Regions from separate parts of the Streptomyces longisporus genome, predicted to be linked through region 1. Evidence: riboswitches for the same ligand, from Rfam matches in the RefSeq annotation. Region 1 holds a riboswitch; each other region holds the start of a gene.

Evidence for each region. A riboswitch is a leader RNA that binds a small molecule or an ion and turns the genes downstream of it on or off. The one in region 1 is predicted to bind cyclic di-AMP.
Region 2: linked by a shared signal. The riboswitch ahead of ABD355_RS05325 (C40 family peptidase) and the one ahead of ABD355_RS28655 (transglycosylase SLT domain-containing protein) in region 1 are both predicted to bind cyclic di-AMP.
Region 3: linked by a shared signal. The riboswitch ahead of ABD355_RS33135 (C40 family peptidase) and the one ahead of ABD355_RS28655 (transglycosylase SLT domain-containing protein) in region 1 are both predicted to bind cyclic di-AMP.
Region 4: linked by a shared signal. The riboswitch ahead of ABD355_RS27900 (M23 family metallopeptidase) and the one ahead of ABD355_RS28655 (transglycosylase SLT domain-containing protein) in region 1 are both predicted to bind cyclic di-AMP.

The regions. Positions count from the first base shown of each region.
Region 1 is NZ_BAAASG010000013.1:137,463-142,499, forward strand. Features, by position in the region: gene ABD355_RS28640 (carboxylate--amine ligase) at 1-157, shown strand, start outside; gene ABD355_RS28645 (NAD(P)-binding domain-containing protein) at 226-1,428, shown strand; partial or broken gene ABD355_RS28650 (HAD family hydrolase) at 1,563-2,363, shown strand; gene ABD355_RS28655 (transglycosylase SLT domain-containing protein) at 2,543-3,025, opposite strand; cyclic di-AMP (ydaO/yuaA leader) riboswitch at 3,030-3,203, opposite strand; gene ABD355_RS28660 (polyprenyl synthetase family protein) at 3,880-4,890, shown strand.
Region 2 is NZ_BAAASG010000002.1:825,339-830,375, reverse strand. Features, by position in the region: gene ABD355_RS05330 (SDR family NAD(P)-dependent oxidoreductase) at 1-380, opposite strand, end outside; gene ABD355_RS05325 (C40 family peptidase) at 615-2,066, opposite strand; cyclic di-AMP (ydaO/yuaA leader) riboswitch at 2,075-2,248, opposite strand; gene ABD355_RS05320 (DUF5997 family protein) at 2,440-2,844, opposite strand; gene ABD355_RS05315 (LysR family substrate-binding domain-containing protein) at 2,903-3,688, shown strand; gene ABD355_RS05310 (hypothetical protein) at 3,865-4,623, shown strand; gene ABD355_RS05305 (TerD family protein) at 4,651-5,037, opposite strand, start outside.
Region 3 is NZ_BAAASG010000016.1:241,478-246,514, reverse strand. Features, by position in the region: gene ABD355_RS33140 (tellurite resistance/C4-dicarboxylate transporter family protein) at 1-835, opposite strand, end outside; gene ABD355_RS33135 (C40 family peptidase) at 935-2,086, opposite strand; cyclic di-AMP (ydaO/yuaA leader) riboswitch at 2,095-2,248, opposite strand; gene pcrA (DNA helicase PcrA) at 2,603-5,037, shown strand, end outside.
Region 4 is NZ_BAAASG010000012.1:462,490-467,526, forward strand. Features, by position in the region: gene ABD355_RS27885 (alginate lyase family protein) at 1-1,194, shown strand, start outside; tRNA gene ABD355_RS27890 (tRNA-Met) at 1,291-1,364, shown strand; gene ABD355_RS27895 (PP2C family protein-serine/threonine phosphatase) at 1,472-2,554, shown strand; cyclic di-AMP (ydaO/yuaA leader) riboswitch at 2,719-2,875, shown strand; gene ABD355_RS27900 (M23 family metallopeptidase) at 2,888-3,904, shown strand; gene ABD355_RS27905 (aldo/keto reductase) at 4,013-4,963, shown strand; gene ABD355_RS27910 (PrsW family intramembrane metalloprotease) at 4,976-5,037, opposite strand, start outside.

The DNA.
Region 1 (5,037 bases):
GGCGCACGCGAGCGGGACGGAGCTGGCCTGGCTCGCGGGTGACGACCCGCTGCCGTTCCTCACGATGCTCGCGCGCTTCGTACGGCCGGGCGCGAAGCACCTGTACCAGCTGTGGCGGACCAACCGCCGCGGCAGCACCACCAGTTCGGGCGGCTAGCCGGACCGGTCAGCAGCCCGAGACGAACCACACGAAGTGACGAAGTGAGCGTCCTGGGGAGGGACTTCGTGATTCAACCGGTTGCAGTCATCGGCGCCGGGCCCTTCGGCCTGTCCACCGCCGCCCATCTCCGAGCCCGCGGACTGCCGGTCCGCGTCTTCGGCGAGCCCATGGTCAGCTGGCGCGACCACATGCCCGCCGGAATGCTCCTCAAGTCGACCCCGGTCGCCTCCAGTCTGGACGCGCCGCAGCAGGGCCACACACTCGCCGACTACTGCGACGCCGCCGGCATCAGGCGGCTGGTGACGGACGAGGACATCATCCCCGTCGAGACCTTCATCGCCTACGGCGAGTGGTTCCAGCAGAAGCTGGTGCCCGAACTGGAGCAGGTGCGGGTGGTGTCGGTCGACCGGCGGGGGGGCGGAGGCTTCGAACTCAAGCTGGACTCCGGCGAGTTGTTCACCGCCCGCGCGGTCGTCGTGGCGACCGGCCTGTCCGGCCTCGCGCACCTGCCGGCCGAACTGGCCACCGCCGCCGCGGACGGACCCACCCCCACGGGCCCGGTCTCCCACAGCTCCCAGCAGCACGACCTCACGCGCTACGCCGGCAAGGAACTGATCGTGATCGGCGCCGGCCAGTCCGCGCTGGAGACGGCGGCACTGGCGGCGGAGGCGGGCGCACGGGTGCGGGTGGTCTCCCGCGGCCGCGGCAGGGTCGCCTTCGGCGCACCGCCGTGGAAGCAGCCGAAGCTGCGCCCGGAGTCGCCCTTCGGCCGCGCCTGGTCCCTGTGGGCCCTCAGCTACTACCCGCACCCCTACCGCTATCTGCCGGCCGAGGCCCGCCACTACCTGGTGCGGCGCGTCCTCGGTCCGCTCGGCGCATGGTGGCTGCGCGACCGCTTCGAGGGGAAGGTGCAGGTCAGCGAGGTCGACCGGATCGTGCGGGCGGACGCGGCCGAGGGCACCCCCAAGCTGACGGTCCGCACCCACGCGGGCCGCATCCTGGATATGTCCGCGGACCATGTCATCGCGGCCACCGGATACCGGGTGGACATCGCGGCCATGGACTTCCTCGGCCACGAGCTGCGCACGCGTCTCGCGGTGAGCCGCGGCACACCCAAACTGGGCGCGGGATACGTCTCCTCGGTCCCCGGCCTGTACTTCACCGGCCTGCCGGCCGCGGCGTCGTACGGCCCGGTGATGCGCTTCGTGTGCGGCACCGAGTTCGCCTCTCCGAGGCTGGCCAAACACCTGGCGGCAGCGCACGGCTAGGCAGCGGCCGCGGGCCCCTGCCTGACGATGAAGAGCCCACAAGGATAAGGGAGTTGAGCGAGGGACGGTGGGGCAATCGGCCGTCGTCCGGTTCGCGATGAGTCGGTGGGGCGTCCTGTCCGTATTCTCTGATCATGGCCGCACCCACCGCATATGCACTCATCGCCACCGACCTGGACGGCACGCTGCTCCGAGGCGACGACACGCTCTCCGACCGGTCCCTCGCCGCTCTCGCGCGGGTCGCCGGGGCCGGCGCCCGGCACCTGGTCGTGACGGGCCGGCCGGCCCCCAGGGTGCGGCCGCTCTTCGACCAACTGGGCAGCAGGGGGCTCGCGGTGTGCGGGCAGGGCGCGCAGGTGTACGACGTGGGCGCGGACCGTCTGCTGTGGTCCGTCACCCTGGACCGGGAACTGGCCGAGACCGCCCTCGGCAAGATCGAGGCCGAGGTGGGCCAGGTGTACGCGGCTGTCGACCAGGACGGTGTGGAGGGACTCACGCTCATCGAACCGGGCTACCTGATGCCGCATCCGACGCTGCCCGCGGTCCGGGTCGACCGGCGCGCCGACCTGTGGTGCGAACCCATCAGCAAGGTGCTGCTGCGCCATCCCGACCTGTCCGACGACGAGTTGGCGGCGACGGCGCGCTCGGTGGTGGGTTCGCTGGCCACGGTCACCATGTCGGGGCCGGGGACCGTCGAACTCCAGCCATGCGGCATCACCAAGGCGACGGGCCTCGCACTGGCCGCCGCGCACCTGGGGCTCGGCCCGCAGCAGACGATCGCCTTCGGTGACATGCCCAACGACATTCCCATGTTCGACTGGGCCGCCCACGGCGTCGCCATGGCCAACGCCCACCCCGAACTCAAGGCGGTGGCCGACGAGATCACCCTGTCGAACGAGGACGACGGCATCGCCGTCGTCCTCGAGCGACTGTTCTTCGAGTTCATGGAACTCGACGAGCTCCATGAACTCGGGGAACTGGGGGAACTCCAAGCGGCCTCGGCGAAGTCCGGTGCGGTTCGGCAGCGCCCTCAAGGGACGCGGGGAACCGCACGACCAGCCACGACGACGCCGCAGAGGAAGGACGGCACATTGCCGCACATCCCGCGGAGCGCTCAGTAGGCGCCGAACACGTTGTCGATCGACCCGTACCGCGCGGCGGCGTACTTGCAGGCGGCCGTGATGTTCGCGATCGGGTCGAAGGGGTTCATCGCCGTGCCGGGCACATGGTAGGCGAGGAACGTCGGGTCGATGACCTGCAGCAGTCCCTTGGACGGGGTGCCGGCGACCGCGTTCGAGTCCCAGTTGTTGATGGCGGCCGGGTCGCCCGAGGACTCGCGGATGATGTTGCGGTAAATGCCGTTGTACGTCCCCGGGATGCCGTTCTGCTTCATGACCTGGAGGGCGCCCCGGATCCAGCCGTCGAGGTTGTCGGCGTAGCCCATCGACTTCACGTTGGCGACGGTCGGGGTGGCCGCGGACGCGCTGTTCGCCCCGATGAGCGGGAGGGCGAGAACGGCGGCACCCGTACCGGTGACGGCGAGCTTGCGGGCGAGGCGGTTGCTTCTGGGACGACGGTGCTGACCTGTTGCAGGCATGGCGGGATCCTCTCCGTCGCCTGCGAGGTGAGCTGTCGGGTTCGGGCGGGGAGATGCCCGGCCGCGCAGCCGTACGGCAACGCGACTTCACCCCTAGCCGGCCCGGGACGATGCCCGGTCCGGCGGCCTACCTGGTTCCCCCGCTCCTGCCGTGCGAGTGAGTTGGTCGATGGTCGTGCCCGGGCGGCGGCAGGATTCGGCGTCCACCCGACTGGCCGGGAACGTATGCGAGAGCACATGGCGGGAACAAGTGTCGGCTTCACAGATCACACCTATTGACCTTGGGCTGAGGCTTATGGGGCACTTGATCCTTTGCGGTTGCCAAGGCTCAACTCGCGTACGGGGGAGGGGAACCGGCGAGGGGGCCGCGCTTGTCGGTCCGAGCCGCCGTGTGAGTCAAGTCACCGGCATCCGCAAGAACGGCAAATAGGGCAATGACCCCAACTCGTGGTCAACCAGCCGTCCATCGCCTCATTGGGGGGCGAAAGCGGAACCTGGCGTGTGGTGCACGTCGTTGTCATGACGGTCGCCCGTCGAGCGCCCCGTGCCGGGATCCGGAGGTCCTCGTGAGTCGTTTCGTGAGGGAGGGGCGATCGGGCGTGCCGACTCGTACGGACGCGCCGGGGGACACGCCGAGAGGCGCGTCGGCCGACACCCCGATAGACAAGTCGATAGATATTCGTTCTTATCGGTTGATCAAAAACATACCGGTCGTGATCCGATACCGCCCAGGCTGGACGGGTGGGCGGCATCGGTGATCGAAAGGTGACCGGATACGCTGACTTGAGTGATGTCAGCGACCTATCGACAAACCGTGTAACCGCCAGTAGACACCAGCAGACAGGAGACCCCTCGTGACCGTCGTCGGGCCGTTCGGGCTGAGCGTGCGGGACCAGGCTCTGGAAGCCGATGTCCAGGCCGGATTGGCGGCCGTCGAGGAAGGTTTGCTCGAAGCCACCAAGAGTGAGGTGCCCTTCATCACGGAGGCCGCCCAGCACCTGGTGCGGGCGGGCGGGAAGCGGTTCCGTCCGCTGCTCGTGATGCTCGCCGCCCAGTTCGGCGACCCGTACGCGCCGGGGGTCGTGCCGTCGGCCGTGGTGGTGGAGCTGACCCATCTGGCGACGCTGTACCACGACGACGTGATGGACGAGGCCGCCGTGCGGCGCGGCGTGGACAGCGCCAACACCCGCTGGGGCAACTCGGTGGCGGTCCTCACCGGCGACTTCCTGTTCGCGCGCGCCTCGCACATCCTCGCCGACCTCGGGCCCGAGGCGGTCCGGGTGCAGGCCGAGGCGTTCGAGCGCCTGGTCACCGGGCAGATCCTGGAGACGGCGGGGCCGCAGGACGGCCGGGACCCGGTCGACCACTACCTGGACGTGCTCGGCGGCAAGACGGGCTCGCTGGTGGCCGTGTCGTGCCGCTTCGGGGCGATGATGTCGGGCGCCGACGAGACGGTCGTGGACGTGCTCACACAGTACGGGGAGCGGCTCGGAGTCGCCTTCCAGCTGGCGGACGACGTACTGGACATCGCCTCCGAGTCCCGAGAGTCCGGCAAGACCCCGGGCACCGACCTGCGCGAGGGGGTTCCCACGCTTCCGGTGCTGCGGCTGCGGGAGCGGGCGGCCCGGCTGGGGCTTGCCGAGGACATCGCCCTGTGCGAGCTGCTGGACTCCGACCTGAGCGACGACGCGCGGCACGCCGAGGCGCTCGCCGGGCTGCGGGCGCATCCTGCGCTGGAGCAGGCGCGGCGGGACACGGTGCGCTACGCGGAGGAGGCGCGGGCGGCCCTGGCTCCGCTGCAGGAGTGCGATGCGAAGCTCGCGCTGATGGAGATGTGCGACGCCGTGGTGCACCGGGCCGGCTGAGCTGTCGGTCGAGCGGCCCTCTGACCCACGCTTCGGGCGATGTGATGCATGTCACAAACCTGGACTGAGTCCAGAGTCAGATCGCTTCCGTAGTCATCCCCAGAAGGCCGACGCAGGGGGTGTCGGCCGGTCCACGGGGAGAAAACA
Region 2 (5,037 bases), on a different contig from region 1:
TTGACGATCGACGAACCGGGCGGCATCAGCGGGGCCAGGTACTGGATGCCGAGCAGCGGTCCCGTCGTGTTCACCGCCTGGACCTGCGCGAAGTCCTCGGGACGCACCTCACCCAGCCGTTCGCGCCGGATGACGCCCGCGTTGTTGACCAGCCCGTGGATCTCCCCGTACGACTCCTTCAGCTCGGCGGCCAGCGCCGCCCAGTCGCTCTCGCTGCTGACGTCCAGGCGGCGTACGTCGCCCTCGGGCCGCACGTCGGTGGCTATCACCCGGGCGCCGGCCCGGGTCAGCGCCTCCGCCTCGGCGGCACCCTGGCCCCGGGCCGCCCCGGTGACGACCACGACCTTCCCGGCCAGTCGCTGTGTGTTCTCGTTGCTCACGCGGTCATCCTTCACCACCGAGGCAGCCTGAGCTCGTACTCCGGGTGGATCCGCCGCAGGTAGCCGGTGTCGTCGCGGCTGCGCATCCGGCTGAAACATTTCACCGAGCCCGTGCATGCGTCACCGGATGCCGCGGGGTGCCTGTGGCGAGCAAGAAGAAGGCCGCCGACTTCCGTCGGCGGCCTCCTAGTTCATCGGGCTGCTGGTGTCACGCCTCTGCCGGCGTTCCTGATCTCATACAGGGCGTACGGCGATACGGACCGCGGCTTCGCCTGCATAGTTCACCGAGTCCTCGCGGATGACCGCGCCCGGGCCGGGCGCGTGAATCATCAAGGCGTTGCCGGTGTAGAGGCCGACATGGCTGAAGTTGTCGTTGAAGAAGATCAGGTCTCCGGGGCGGCTCTCGGCCAGCGGAATCACCGTGCCGGCGCCCGCCTGCTCGTACGTCGTCCGTGGCAGGGTGACCCCGGCGGCCCGCCAGGCGGCCTGGGTGAGCCCGGCGTTGTCGTAGGACTCCGGCCCGACCGCACCCCACAGACACGGCCTGCCGATCTGTGCACGGGCGAAGTCGATCGCCCTGTCGGCCTTGGTGGCGGTGGGCGCAACGGCGGCGGACACACCCGTGTCGAGGACGGACGGCTGCACGGTCCACCCCCCGGCCTGGGGTATTCCGCTGTCGAGCACGGGGGACGCCTCAGTGCGCCATCCCTCCACCGCAGGTACGCCCGTGTCCAGCACGGAAGGCTGCGTATACCACTCCTGCGTCGCGGGTGCACCCGCGTCGAGCACGGAAGGCTGCGTGCGCCACTGCTCGACCGCGGGTACGCCGGTGTCGAGGACGGACGGCTGCATGAGCTGTTCCCCGGCCGGGGGCAGGCCCGTGTCGAGGACCGTCGGCTGCTGCAGCCGCCACGCCTCCTCGGCCGCCGGACCTGTCTGTTGCGCCTGGCCCTGCCAGGGGAGCTGGGCCGGTACGGCCTCAACGGCCGGGCGTGGTGCGGAGGTCTGCCGGGCGGTGTAGCGGTACAGCAGCTCGCTGGCCGCCGCGATCTTGCGCTGGTTCTGCTCCTTGGACCTGCGCAGGGAGGTCTGCCTGGACTCGGGGGCCGTAGCGGGCAGCGCGGGGGCGGCCTCCTGGCGGGGCTGGGGGACGGCGGGGAGTGCGGCCGTGGGACCGGCGGTCAGCTCGGCGACCGGACGGCGGGACTCCGCGGAGGGCAGCTCGGCCGCGGGCCGGGCGGTCGCCGCCGGCTCCAGGGCGGTGGAGCGGCCGTCCGCCGGGCGCCGGGGCTCGGCCTGGCGAGCCGGCATGCGGTCGGCCGGGAGCACCGCGGGAACCGTCGGACCCAACGAGGCGCGTGCTCCGTCGAACCACCGCCGGGACACCGAGTCGAGTGCCGGATCCGAGCGGCCGCGCTGGCGGGGCGGGGCGGCGGGCGGCCGCGCTCCCAGCAGCTGGGCCCGGGTGAAGTTGTAGTTGCCGGTGTCGGACTCGGCCTGGTCGTAGAGGCTGCTCACCCGCTGCCGGACGGCTTCGCGGCTGGGCCCCTCGTCACCGGTCGTCGGTGCGGCGTCGGCGGTCTGCGAGAACAGGGCCACCGAGGTGAGGGCCGCGGTCGCGAGAGCGGAGTTGCGCATACCGGGAAGGCCGAAGCCTCCGGTGCGCGATGGTCGATCCGGCGCCATGGGAGCCGTACTCCTTCCGTACTCCGCCTACCGAGTTAGCTGTCGGGTTCGGGCGGTCGGTTCCGGAAGGCATGCCCTACGGCCCCTGCCTCGCGGGCAGTTGGGCCGATTCACCCCGTCGTTCGGTTGGGTCCCCGGTTCCGGCTGCCGCAGGGGCGCACCGGATTCGGCGGAGGCCGCGCGTCCCGGCGGGGTTCGCCGGAGGAACTCGTGCGGCCTGAAGCCACGCTAGCCAACTTGTGCGGCTCGTGTGAAGGTTGAAGGGCGGTATGTCCGATACGCTTTTGTGACCTTCGTCGTGACGCGCCGTCAGAACCGTGTGTTGTGCACACAGTGGATCCGGACGGCGACCGTCCGTCGCGAACGGGCCGCGTCAGGCCCGCGGGCCCTCGCCGCGAGCCTCGCGCTCGGCGTTGCGCTTCTTGATGCGCGCCGCCTCCTTGCGGACCTCGGCCTGGGTGGCGCGCTCCTTCTCCAGCCACTCGGGCTGTTCCTGCTTCAGGGCCTCGATCTGCTCGGTGGTGAGCGCCTCGGTGATCCCGCCGCGGGCGAGACCCGCGATGGAGACGCCCAGCTTCGCCGCGACCACCGGACGGGGGTGCGGGCCCTTGGCCCGCAGCTCGCGCAGCCACTCGGGCGGCTCGGCCTGGAGCCGGTCGAGCTCGGCTCGTGAGACGACACCCTCCCGGAACTCGGCGGGTGTGGCCTCGAGGTACACACCCAGCTTCTTCGCCGCGGTCGCGGGCTTCATCGTCTGGGTGCTCTGGTGCGACTTCATGCCGTCCAGGGTATCGAGCATGTTCGAGCCCTCCGACCACGGCCGGTAGCCTGGCCTGGTGACAGGCTCGGAAGAATCCCAGGCGTTCCGGCTTGCGTACGTCCCGGGAGCGACGCCCGCCAAGTGGGTGCGGATCTGGAACGAGCGCCTGCCCGACATCCCGCTGAACCTCCTCGCGGTACCGGCCGCCGAGGCGTCCGACGTGCTGCGCGCGGGCGGGGCCGACGCGGGACTCGTACGGCTGCCGGTCGACCGTACGTTCTTCAGCGCGATCCCGCTCTACACCGAGACCACGGTGGTCGTCGTCCCCAAGGACCATGTGATCACGGCGGCGGACGAGGTGACCGTCGAGGACCTCGCGGACGAGGTGCTCCTCCATCCCCTCGACGACGTCTTCGACTGGGACCGGCCGCCCGGCGAGCCCGCCTTCGAGCGCCCGGCCACCACCGAGGACGCCGTGGAACTCGTCGCGGCGGGCGTCGGCCTCCTGGTCGTCCCCCAGTCGCTGGCCCGTTTGCACCACCGCAAGGACCTCACGTACCGGCCACTCTTGGACGGCCCCGAGTCGAGCGTCGCCCTGGCGTGGCCCGAGGAGGCGACCACCGACCTGGTCGAGGACTTCATCGGAATCGTCCGCGGTCGCACGGTCAACAGCTCCCGCGGACGCAAGACGGCGACAGGGGAAACGAAGGCCAAGGCGGACGACACGACCGGCGCCCGACGCAAGCCCGCGGCGGCAAGGACGACCGGAAAGTCGACCGGGAAGTCGGCGGGACGCAACCCGAGAGCCGGTTCCGACGTCTCCAAGGGCGCCAAGCGAAGGAAACCCCGCCGCCGGGCATAGCCCCCCTAGGGGCGGCCTCGCCCCGTTACGACCCTCCGGTGGGGCGATGGACGGGAGGCGGGGGAGTTTTGCTACGCAAGGGGGTGCGGTGCGCGGGCGGCGTCGCGGATTGGCTGCGTGCCCACGGACTGTGGGGCGATCCGGCCGACCGTGAGTACCGGCGGCCGCGCGGCGCGCTGTGGCGGGTGTCGGCATTCGTCGTGCGCACGCTGCGGGGCGAGTGGCAGGGCATCGTCGTCGATCCGGTACGGCAACTCAGGCGACGCGGGGTGCCCGCACTGTTCCTGGCGTTCCTGGCCGCCTTCGGTGTCATCTTCTTCCATGCGCTGGCGCAGCGGCCGGCCGGCGCGGTGGTCGTACGGCTGCTCGGCGGTGTCAAGGGCGACCTGCCGTTGTGGCTGGCCCTGCTGCGGACGCCGGTGTCCCTGTATGTCCCGGCCCTGGATCTGCCCGTGTGGGCGGGGATCACGAGCCTGTTCCTCGCGTTCGCCCTCGCAGAGCTGATCCTCGGCCGGGCCAGAACGCTCGTCATCTCGTACGCGACCACCCTCGCCGGCACCCTCATGGTGCGGGTGATGATCGCGCTGGGCCCGGGCTGGGGCGGGCTGGGGTTGCCGCGTGGCGTCGGGCACGTGCTGGACACCGGCCCGTCCGCCGCCGTCGTGGGTCTCTTCACCTATGTCGCGATCGTCCAGCGTGCTCCCATCGTGTTCGCCCTCACCGGCGGGTCGATGGTGTGGGAGTCGATCGCCGTACCCAATCTGGCCGGCCGCGAGCATCTGATAGCGGTCGGTACCGCGATCGTCCTGGCCCTTTTCCACGAACGCGGCCGCAAGCGGGCGCCCGCCCGGCCCCTCCTTCCGGTATGCCGGTCGGAGTCGCCGGGGGCGCGGGCCGAGCGTCCGCGCCCGGACGATCACGTCGCGGTCGGGTGAACGAGGTCGGCGCGCGTCGGACGCCGGTCAGGGCCGCGGGGTGCCGCCCATCTCCGCCGCGAAGAGCGTCGGGTCGCTGTCGAAGCCGCGGACCATCGCGTGGAACTCCCAGGCACCGGAGGCGTCCCGGGTGAACTCGGCGACCGTCGCCGCGGTGGCGTCGGCAACCTGCCCGAAGTCGTCCTTGAGCAGCTCCGTGTACCCGTCGACGACCAGCACGCCCGTGTTCGATATGTTGCCGAAGAACTTGGGGCCGCCGCTCTGATGGATCGCCACACCCACGACCACCCGCGCGAAGGAGGGTGCCAGGCGATCGAGCTCCATGACCATCACCTCGACGAAGCCGAGGCCCAGGCCGGTCTCGCTGTGCCGGCTCATGTTGATGGTGCCGTCCGGTGAGCGGCTCTCGGTGTG
Region 3 (5,037 bases), on a different contig from region 1:
CTGACAGCACGGCCGTCGCCGTCATCCCCAGCGGGAAGACGGTCGCCCAGCGCCGCACGTCGTAGCCGCGCCGCGGCCGGACCGCCTCGGCGACGAGCAGCACGGCGTACCAGGCCAGGTCGAGCACGACCAGCGCCACGGTGACGGCGCGCAGGACACCGCGGTCGTCGTCGTCCCACAGGTAAAGGCGCGCGCTGTCCGCCGCGATGAGCCTCGCTCCGGCGAGCGCCGAGATGGCGAGCGCGCCGCCCGCCACCCACTGGTCGCCCAGCCCTTCCGTCACCTGTCGCAGATCGAACAGGGCCAGCACGCAGCAGTACAGGACGAGCCCGAGCCAGAACAGTGCGAGCGCCGCGTGTGCGAGCCATGCCGTCGCCTCGGCCCCGGCGAGTGTGGCGCCGAGCACCGCGAGCCCCTGCGTGGCCACGCTGCACAGGAACACCGCGCCGGGCATGTGACGCCGCCAGTGCCGTGCGACCTGCACCAGCAGCAGCGGCCACAGCACGGCAGCCAGCGCGAGCAGGGCCTCGGCGAGGGTCTGCCGTCCGAGGGCCGAGAACCCGGTCCCGAGGACGGTGGTCGCCGCGACGGCGGTCAGCGCCCCCGGCGTCCCCGCCTCCGCCCGCCACCTCTGCGGTTCCCGCACCAGCCGGACGCCGAAGCCCGCCGCAAGCACCGCCCAGGAGACACAGGCCAGTCCCAGGGCGACCCGCGACAGCACCTCGTACCCCGTCAGATGCAGTCCGAGCGACACACTGCCGGTCGCCATCACGGCGGCCCCGGCCGCCGGCGAACGCTGCGCCCACCAGGCGCGGAGGAAGGTCGGGCCGGACATGGGGCCGATGCTAAGGAGTGCGGCGCGGGTTGAGGGCGGGCCACGCGCGCGTGCATCACAAACTGCCCCGCACGCGCGCGTGTCCTGCCCCCTGGCGTCTCAGGCGGGCCGCACCACGCTGTGGATGATCGATTCGCCGCCGTAGTAGATCGACTCCTCGCGGACGTACGCGCCGGGCTTCGGGGCGTGGATCATCATGCCGTTGCCGATGTAGACGCCGACGTGGCTGATGTCGTCGTAGAAGAAGATCAGGTCGCCGGGCTGCGCGTCGGTCAGCGAGACCGTGGTGCCGGCGTTGACCTGGTCGTAGGTGGTGCGCGGGAGGGAGACGCCGGCGGCCTTCCAGGCGGCCTGGGTGAGGCCTGAGCAGTCGTAGGACTCGGGGCCGGTGGCGCCCCAGACGTACGGCTTGCCGATCTGCGCGCGGGCGAAGGCGAGCGCCTTCTCGGCCTTGGTGGCGTACGAGGAGTCGCCGGCGGAGGTGGATCCCGATCCCGAGGCGGAGCCGCCGTCCTGGGCCGCGGCCGCTTCCTCGGCCTTCTTCGCCGCCTGCTGTTTCGCCAGCTCAGCGGCCTTGCGGGCGGCCGCCTCCTCCTGCTGCTTCTGGATCGCCGCGAGCCGCGCCTTCTCCTCGGCGGTCAGCTTCGACAGCAGCTCGCGCGCGTCGGAGAGTTTCTTCTGCACCGTGGACTTGGCGATCTGCAGGTCGCTCTGTGTCGCGGTCAGCGTCTCGAGGCTCCTGGAGGCCTCCTGACGCTTCTTCATCGTCGCGGACTCCTCGGTGAAGTACTCGTCGACCGCGCTCTTCTGACGGGAGGTCAGCCGTCCCATCAGCTGTGTCTGGTCGAAGTAGTCCTGCGGGGAGTCCGCGAGCAGGAAGGTCGCCGTGTCGGGTGCGGCGGCTCCGGTCCGGTACTGGGCCGCGGCGAAGGATCCGAGCCGGTCCCGCTCCTCGTTGAGCTTCTGAGTGCGCCTGGCGACGTCGTCGAGGAGCGTGTCGACGTTCTTGCGCTGCTTCGCGGTCTTCTCTTTGGCCGCGTTGTACTTCTCAGTGGCCGACTCCGCCTGGCGGTAGAGGTCGTCGACCTTCTTCTCGACCTCTTCGAGGCTGGGCTTGCCGTCGGCGGCGGGGGCGGCGTTCGCCGACTGGGACAGCAGGGCCACCGAGGTGAGGGCGGCCGTGGCGAGGGCGGGGGTGCGTATGCCTGCTACGCGCGTACCCGCGGGGCGCGACTTGCGGTGCGACGCCAAGGGAGGCGACTCCTTCCATGCTCCGCCTACCGAGTTAGCTGTCGGGTTCGGGCGGGTGGTTCGGAAGGGTTGCCCTACGGTCCGTGCCCCGAAAGGGAGGAGGACCGATCACCCCAAGGTCGGTGTGGGTCCCCGGCTCCGGATGCGCGGCGGCGCCCCGGACTCGGCGGAGGCCGCGCGGCCCGGCGACGTTCGCCGGTGGGGGTCGTGCGGCCTGCCGGAACGGTAGCCAACTCGTGTGGCCCCTGTGAAGGTTGATGTTCGATATGCCCGATACATTTTCGTGACCTTCGGTCAGCGGGTCGGACGCGGTCGTCAATCCGGGAGGATGTGCGGCGTCTTGGGGGTATTTCCGCAGGAGCGGCGGCCCCACTCGCTTCGGTCCGTGTCTCCACCTGTTCGATTACGGTACGTGACGGCGCCGTTCCGGAGGGCGAGAGGGCGAGCCCGCCAATTCCGGCGATGTTCTCGGGGCGGCGGCGGGCTGTCAGTGGGGCACCCTAGACTCGGAGAGCGATGAGCAGCCTCTTTGACGACAGCTTCCTGGCGAACCTCCAGGCCCCCCGGGGGCACGAGGAGGAACCTCCGCCGCCGCCCGAGGACGATCACGGACCGGAGCCGGTTCCGGACGATCTGTTCGGCGGGAAGTTCGACGTGCCACCGGACCGGGAGGCCTACTACCGCAACGGCGCCCTGCGCCCTGCGCTCGACCCGGCCGCGCTCCTGGACGGGCTGAACGAGAACCAGCGCGCGGCCGTCGTCCACTCCGGCTCCCCGCTGCTCATCGTGGCCGGCGCCGGCTCCGGCAAGACCCGCGTGCTCACCCACCGCATCGCCTACCTCCTGGGCGAGCGGAACGTGCATCCGGGCCAGGTCCTCGCGATCACCTTCACCAACAAGGCCGCGGGCGAGATGAAGGAGCGCGTCGAGCAGCTCGTCGGCCCGCGCGCGAACGCGATGTGGGTGATGACCTTCCACAGCGCGTGCGTGCGCATCCTGCGGAGGGAGTCGAAGAAGCTCGGCTTCACCTCCTCCTTCTCGATCTACGACGCGGCCGACAGCAAGCGCCTGATGGCCCTGGTCTGCCGCGACCTGGACCTCGACCCCAAGCGCTACCCGCCGAAGTCCTTCAGTGCCAAGATCTCGAACCTGAAGAACGAGCTGATCGACGAGGAGGACTTCGCCGCCCAGGCCGCCGACGGCTTCGAGAAGACCCTCGCCCAGGCCTACGCCATGTACCAGTCGCGGCTGCGCGAGGCGAACGCCCTCGACTTCGACGACCTGATCATGACCACGGTCAATCTGCTGCGCGCCTTCCCGGACGTCGCCGAGCACTACCGCCGCCGCTTCCGGCACGTCCTCGTCGACGAGTACCAGGACACCAACCACGCCCAGTACGCGCTCGTACGGGAACTCGTCGGCACCGGGGCGCACGACGAGGACGTACCGCCGAACGAGTACGACCTCCAGCCCGCCGAACTGTGCGTCGTGGGCGACGCCGACCAGTCGATCTACGCCTTCCGCGGTGCGACGATCCGCAACATCCTCCAGTTCGAGGAGGACTACCCGGACGCGACGACGATCCTGCTGGAGCAGAACTACCGCTCCACCCAGACGATCCTCTCCGCGGCCAACGCGGTCATCGAGCGCAACGAGTCCCGCCGCCCCAAGAACCTGTGGACGAACGCGGGTGCGGGCGCCCGCATCACCGGTTACGTCGCCGACACGGAGCACGACGAGGCGCAGTTCGTCGCCGACGAGATAGACCGTCTCACGGACGCCGGCGAGACGAAGGCCTCAGACGTCGCCGTCTTCTACCGCACCAACGCCCAGTCCCGTGTCTTCGAAGAGGTCTTCATCCGCGTCGGCCTGCCCTACAAGGTCGTCGGCGGTGTCCGCTTCTACGAGCGCAAGGAGGTCAGGGACGTCCTGGCCTATCTGCGGGTGCTGGCCAACCCCGAGGACTCGGTGCCGCTGCGCCGCATCCTCAACGTCCCCAAGCGCGGTATCGGCGACCGCGCGGAGGCGATGATCGACGCCCTCGCCCAGCGGGAGAAGATCAGCTTCCCGCAGGCGCTGCGCCGCGTCGACGAGGCATACGGCATGGCCGCGCGGTCGGCCAACGCCGTCAAGCGGTTCAACACACTGATGGAGGACCTCCGGACGATCGTCGAGTCCGGCGCGGGCCCGGCGACCGTCCTGGAGGCGATCCTCGAACGCACCGGCTACCTCGCCGAGCTGCAGGCCTCCACCGACCCGCAGGACGAGACCCGCATCGAGAACCTCCAGGAACTCGCCGCCGTGGCCCTGGAGTTCGAGCAGGAGTCCGGTGAGGGCGAGGAGCCCGGCTCTCTCGCCGACTTCCTGGAACGCGTCGCGCTCGTCGCCGACTCCGACCAGATCCCCGACGAGGACGAGGACGGCTCCGGAGTCATCACCCTGATGACCCTGCACACCGCCAAGGGCCTCGAGTTCCCGGTCGTCTTCCTCACCGGCATGGAGGACGGCGTCTTCCCGCACATGCGCGCCCTCGGCCAGACCAAGGAACTGGAGGAGGAGCGGCGGCTCGCCTACGTCGGCATCACACGCGCGCGTGAGCGGCTGTATCTGACCCGGTCGTCGCTGCGCAGCGCGTGGGGGCAGCCGTCGTACAACCCGCCCTCCCGGTTCCTGGAGGAGATCCCGGCACAGCACGTGGACTGGAAGCGGACGGGTGCCACGGCCCCGGTCTCCTCCGGCCCGGCGTCGGGCCTGGCCGCCTCCTTGTCGTCCTCCCGCTCGCGCTCGTCGGCGTCGGGCGCGTCCGGCTTCGCCACGAGCCGCGCCTCCGAGAAGCCGGTGGTCTCGCTGGCGGTGGGCGACCGGGTCACACACGACCAGTTCGGACTCGGCACGGTCGTGGCCGTGAAGGGCACGGGCGGCAACGCCGAGGCGACGATCGACTTCGGCGA
Region 4 (5,037 bases), on a different contig from region 1:
GCGGCAGTTCTCCTCGTCCTCCTGCTGACGGCGCTCGTCGCCTCCTGCGGCACCGACCCCGGCACCCGCACCATGGCGAGGGCGCTGCCCCCGGGCGCACCGTTCACCCACCCCGGCGTCCTCGTCAGCCAGGCCCAGCTGGACGTCGTACGCAAGAACGTCATCGCGGGCAAGCAGCCCTGGCTGCAGGCGTTCCTCGACATGCGGGACAGCAAGTACGGGTCGTACAAGTACACGGCCCAGCCGACCGCGGTCGTCAACTGCCCCTGGGGCGGCAAGGGGGCGAAGGGCTGTCTGGAGGAGCGGCAGGACGCCATCGCCGCCTACACACAGGCCCTTCTGTACAGCGTCACCGGTGAGCGGCAGCACGCCCTCAAGGCGCGGGAGATCATGGACGCCTGGTCGGCGCAGCTGAAGCGGCACACGGCGCAGGACGCCCAGCTGCAGGCCTCCTGGGCCGGGTCGACCTGGGCACGGGCCGCGGAGATCATCCGGTACGCACCGGGCGCCGGCTGGCCCGCCGACCGCGTACGGCGGTTCACGGCCATGCTGCGCACCGCCTACCTCCCCGAGGTCACCAGGGACCTTCCCGACTACAACGGCAACTGGGACCTCGCGATGACCGACGCCGCCATCGGGATCGCCGTCTTCACCGACGACCACAAGACCTTCGACGCCGCCGTCAAACGCTTCCGTGGCCTGGTGCCCGACTACTTCTATCTGCGCAAGGACGGCAAGATCCCGCTCACCCCGGCCGGCTCCGACGCCAACACCGTGCAGAAGCTGGAGACGTACTGGTTCAAGGAGACGAAGTTCGAGGACGGCATCGCGCAGGAGACCTGCCGCAACTTCAAGCACGTCGGCTACTCCCTCGCCGCCACGGCGCACATCGCCGAGACCGCCTGGCACCAGGGCGTCGACCTGTACGGCGACGTCAAGGACCGGCTGAAGGCGGCCCTCGACTTCCACGCCCGCTACGAGATGGGCGCCAAACCCCCGCGCTGGCTGTGCGGCGGCAGGGTCGTCGGGAACATGGGCCCCGACCTGGAGGTCGCCCTCAACCATCTGGAGAACCGGCTCGGCACCCCCGTCCCGGCCGCCCACAAGCTGGTCGAGCAGACCCGCCCGGCCGGCACCGACGACCTCTTCGTCTCCTGGGAGACCCTCACCCACGCGGACAACCCGGCCGCCTGACCGAGGCCTGCGGACCCGAAAACGCAGGTGAAAGAGGGCGGACCCAAACCCTGGCGCAGACAGCCCCGCGGATGGCGTATGCTGGTGACACAACGACGCGGGGTGGAGCAGCTCGGTAGCTCGCTGGGCTCATAACCCAGAGGTCGCAGGTTCAAATCCTGTCCCCGCTACTCAAGGCTCAGGGCCGGAGTCCAGTCACTGGACTCCGGCCCTGAGTGTTTCCCCCGGTCGGGTCATCCGGCTCGCCCCGTGCCGCCGTACCGGGAAACCTGGAGGGGTGGAGCAGGAGGGGCCGATCTCATACGCACGCACCTTCGTGCGGCTGCTCCCGGCGCTGCTGATCGTCGGCGGGACCTTCTACGACTACCTCACGCCTTCGCGGTTCACGGCAGGCCCCATCTTCACCGCCGCCCCCCTGGTCGCCGCCCCGCTCTACTCGCGCCGCGGCACGCTCCTCACCGGCCTCGCGACCGTCCTGGTCGTCACCGCGATCCATGCGCAGGTGGGCATCCTCCTCCAGGTGGAGGCGATCACCGAGCTGGCCACCATCGCGACGGTCTCCGTCCTGGCCGTCCTCATCAACCTCCTCGTCCGCCGCAGCCGCGAGGAACTCGCCTCGCAGCGCGAGATCGCCGAGGCCGTCCAGCGCGCGGTGCTGCCCGAACCCGCCGAACGGATCGGGGCGTTCGCGATCGCGGCACGGTACGAGGCCGCGCAGGCCGATGCCTCCATCGGCGGGGACCTGTACGCCGTGCAGGACACCCCGCACGGCGTACGGCTGGTCGTCGGCGACGTGCGCGGAAAGGGGATGGGGGCGGTGGCCGCCGTCGCCGTCGTCATCGGGGCGTTCCGGGAGGCCGCCGAGCAGGAGGCCACGCTGGAGGCGGTCGCGCAGCGGCTGGAGCGGGCGCTGGAGCGGGAGGCGGCGCGGCGCGCGGGCATCGAGTTGTTCGAGGGGTTCACCACCGCCGTGCTCGCCGAACTTCCGCACGGCGAGGGCGTCGTCCGCATCGTCACTCGCGGCCACCCGCCCCCGCTGCTGCTGTGCCCGGACGGCACCGTGCACACCCTGGACGCCCGCGAGCCCGCCCTGCCGCTCGGCATGGGTGACTTCGGGGGCCGGCCCGACCGCGCGGAGGAGATCGCGTTCCGCAGCGGGGCCACGCTGCTGCTGTACACCGACGGGCTGTCCGAGGCACGGGACGAGCACGGGCGGTTCTTCGAACCCGCGGACCGGCTCGCCGGCCGGGTCTTCCACGAGCCCGCCGCGCTGCTCGCCACCCTCGCGCGGGAGGTGCGCAGATACGCCGGCGAGGCCATGGCGGACGACATGGCGCTGCTCGCCGTACGACGGCCCTGAGGTTTCTGAGGCGCGGTCAACTCGCCCGTTTTTCGCCGTTCATGCGCCGTCTGTCCAGGTCAGAAAGGTTAATGATCAAGCAGAACACCTTGGAAACGACACCCCGGGTCTATTAACGTTCGATAACGCAGCGCGGTCGTCCCAGCCGTCACAAGAGGCGGCTCCGTGCGCACGCGCCGAATCCCGCAAGGGAACCGGGGAACCACCACCCTGGGGTGAATCGCGCCGACACCGCCGTGGCAGCACGGCAGGTATACGCGCGTAGGAGACCTTCCTGCTCCGAACCCGTCAGCTAACCCGGTAGGCGAGAAGGAAGGAAAGGAGCACGCCCACGTGGCGTCCAACCCGCCTGCCCCGGCAGCCCCGTTCGTGCCGAGCACCGAACCCTTCGGCTTCGCCGGCCGACGCACCGACGAGGGCCCCTGGGAGGAGTGGAATCCCACCGAGGACTCCCTCGCCCCGGTCCGCGGCCGGCACCGCGTCGCCAAGCAGCGCGGCGGGGGACTCGCCCGCAGCTCCACCGTCCTCGGCGTCGGCGTCATAGCCGCCGTCGGCGCGGGCGGCATGGCCAGCGCCAACACCGGCAAGCCGCCGGTGTCGATCTCCATGCCCGATCTCGCCTCCGTGAGCCATGTGTTCGGCGGTGGCTCCGACGCCCCCAAGGGCTCCGCGACCGCGCTCAGCGACGTCGCCACCACCTCCGCGGGCACCGCGCAGGGCGCCGGTGAGGCGCTGCGCGACCGGATCATGGCGCAGGCCGCGTCGCAGCAGGTCCAGATCGACAGCAAGAGCCAGGCAGCCGGCGAGGCGGCCCTCGCGCAGCAGATCGACGAAGCCGCCGCCAAGGCCGAGAAGGACGCCGCGGCCAAGGCCGCCGCCGCGAAGGAGAAGGCGGAGGCGGCGGTCAAGAAGGCCGCCGAGGACGCGAAGCTCGCCGAGCTGGCCAAGCAGTACACGCTGCCGGTCGTCTCCTACACGATCACCGGCACCTTCGGTCAGTCCGGCTCCATGTGGTCCTCCGGCTACCACACGGGCCTCGACTTCGCCGCCCCCACGGGCACCCTCATCAAGGCCATCCACTCCGGCACCATCACGGAGGCCGGTTGGGCGGGGGCGTACGGCTACCGCACGATCCTCACCCTCGACGACGGTACGCAGCTCTGGTTCTGCCACCAGTCGTCGATCAGCGTCAGCGTCGGCCAGAAGGTCAGCACGGGTGACGTCATCGGCCGCATCGGCGCCACCGGCAACGTGACCGGCCCGCATCTGCACCTGGAGGTCCACCCCGACGGCCAGGCCACGGGCATCGACCCGATGCCGTGGCTGCGCAGCAAGGGCCTCAACCCCTGAGACCCGTACGTTCTCCGTCCGTACCCGGAGTGCCGTAATCCGCTTGTTTACGGGATCTTTGCGCCCGCCGCGGAAGACCGGCCTTCGGGGCGGGCGTTGACGTAGAGCATGACTTCTCCTTCTCTGCGCAAGCTCGGCTCCTCCGGCCTCGAGGTCTTCCCGCTCTCCCTGGGCGGCAACGTCTTCGGCTGGACCGCCGACGAGGCCACCTCCTTCGCCGTGCTCGACGCCTATGCGGCCGCAGGCGGCAACTTCGTCGACACCGCCGACGCCTACTCGGCCTGGGTCGAGGGCAACCACGGCGGCGAGTCCGAGACGATCATCGGCAAGTGGGTCAGGGCCCGCGGCAACCGCGACGACGTGGTCATCGCGACCAAGGTCAGCCAGCACCCCGACTTCCAGGGCCTGTCCGCCGCCAACATCAAGGCCGCCGCAGAGGCCTCGCTGCGCCGCCTCGACACCGACTACATCGACCTCTACTACACCCACTTCGACAAGCCCGAGGTGCCGGTCGAGGAGATCATCGGAGCGCTCGACGAGCTGGTGAAGGAGGGCAAGGTCCGGCACATCGCCGCGTCCAACATCTCCGCCGACCGGCTGCGCGCGTCCCTGGAGTTCTCCGACCGCGAGGGCCTGGCCAAGTACGTGGCCCTGCAGCCCCACTACAACCTGGTCTCCCGCGACACCTACGAGGGCGAGCTGCAGGACCTGGCGGCCCGCTACGGCCTGGCCGCCGTCCCGTACTTCTCCCTCGCCGCCGGCTTCCTCACCGGCAAGTACCGGCCCGGCACGACCGTCGACAGCCCGCGGGCCGGCGGTGCCGCCAAGTACCTGGAGAGCGAGCGCGGCCGGCGGGTCCTGACCGCCCTCGACGAGATCGCCCAGGCCCATGACGCCGCGGTCGCCACGGTCGCCCTGGCCTGGCTCGCCGCCCAGCCGACGGTCGCCGCCCCGATCGCGTCCGCGCGGACGGTGGAGCAGCTCCCGGCGCTGCTGGCGGTGGGCGAACTGGCGCTCACCGAGGCCGAGGTCGCCCGCCTGACGGAAGCGTCTGCCTGACCTGCTCGGGCTCTACGACCGGTACGGGTTGTACGCGGGATTCGGCACCGCCGGGTACCCGTACGCCCCGTACA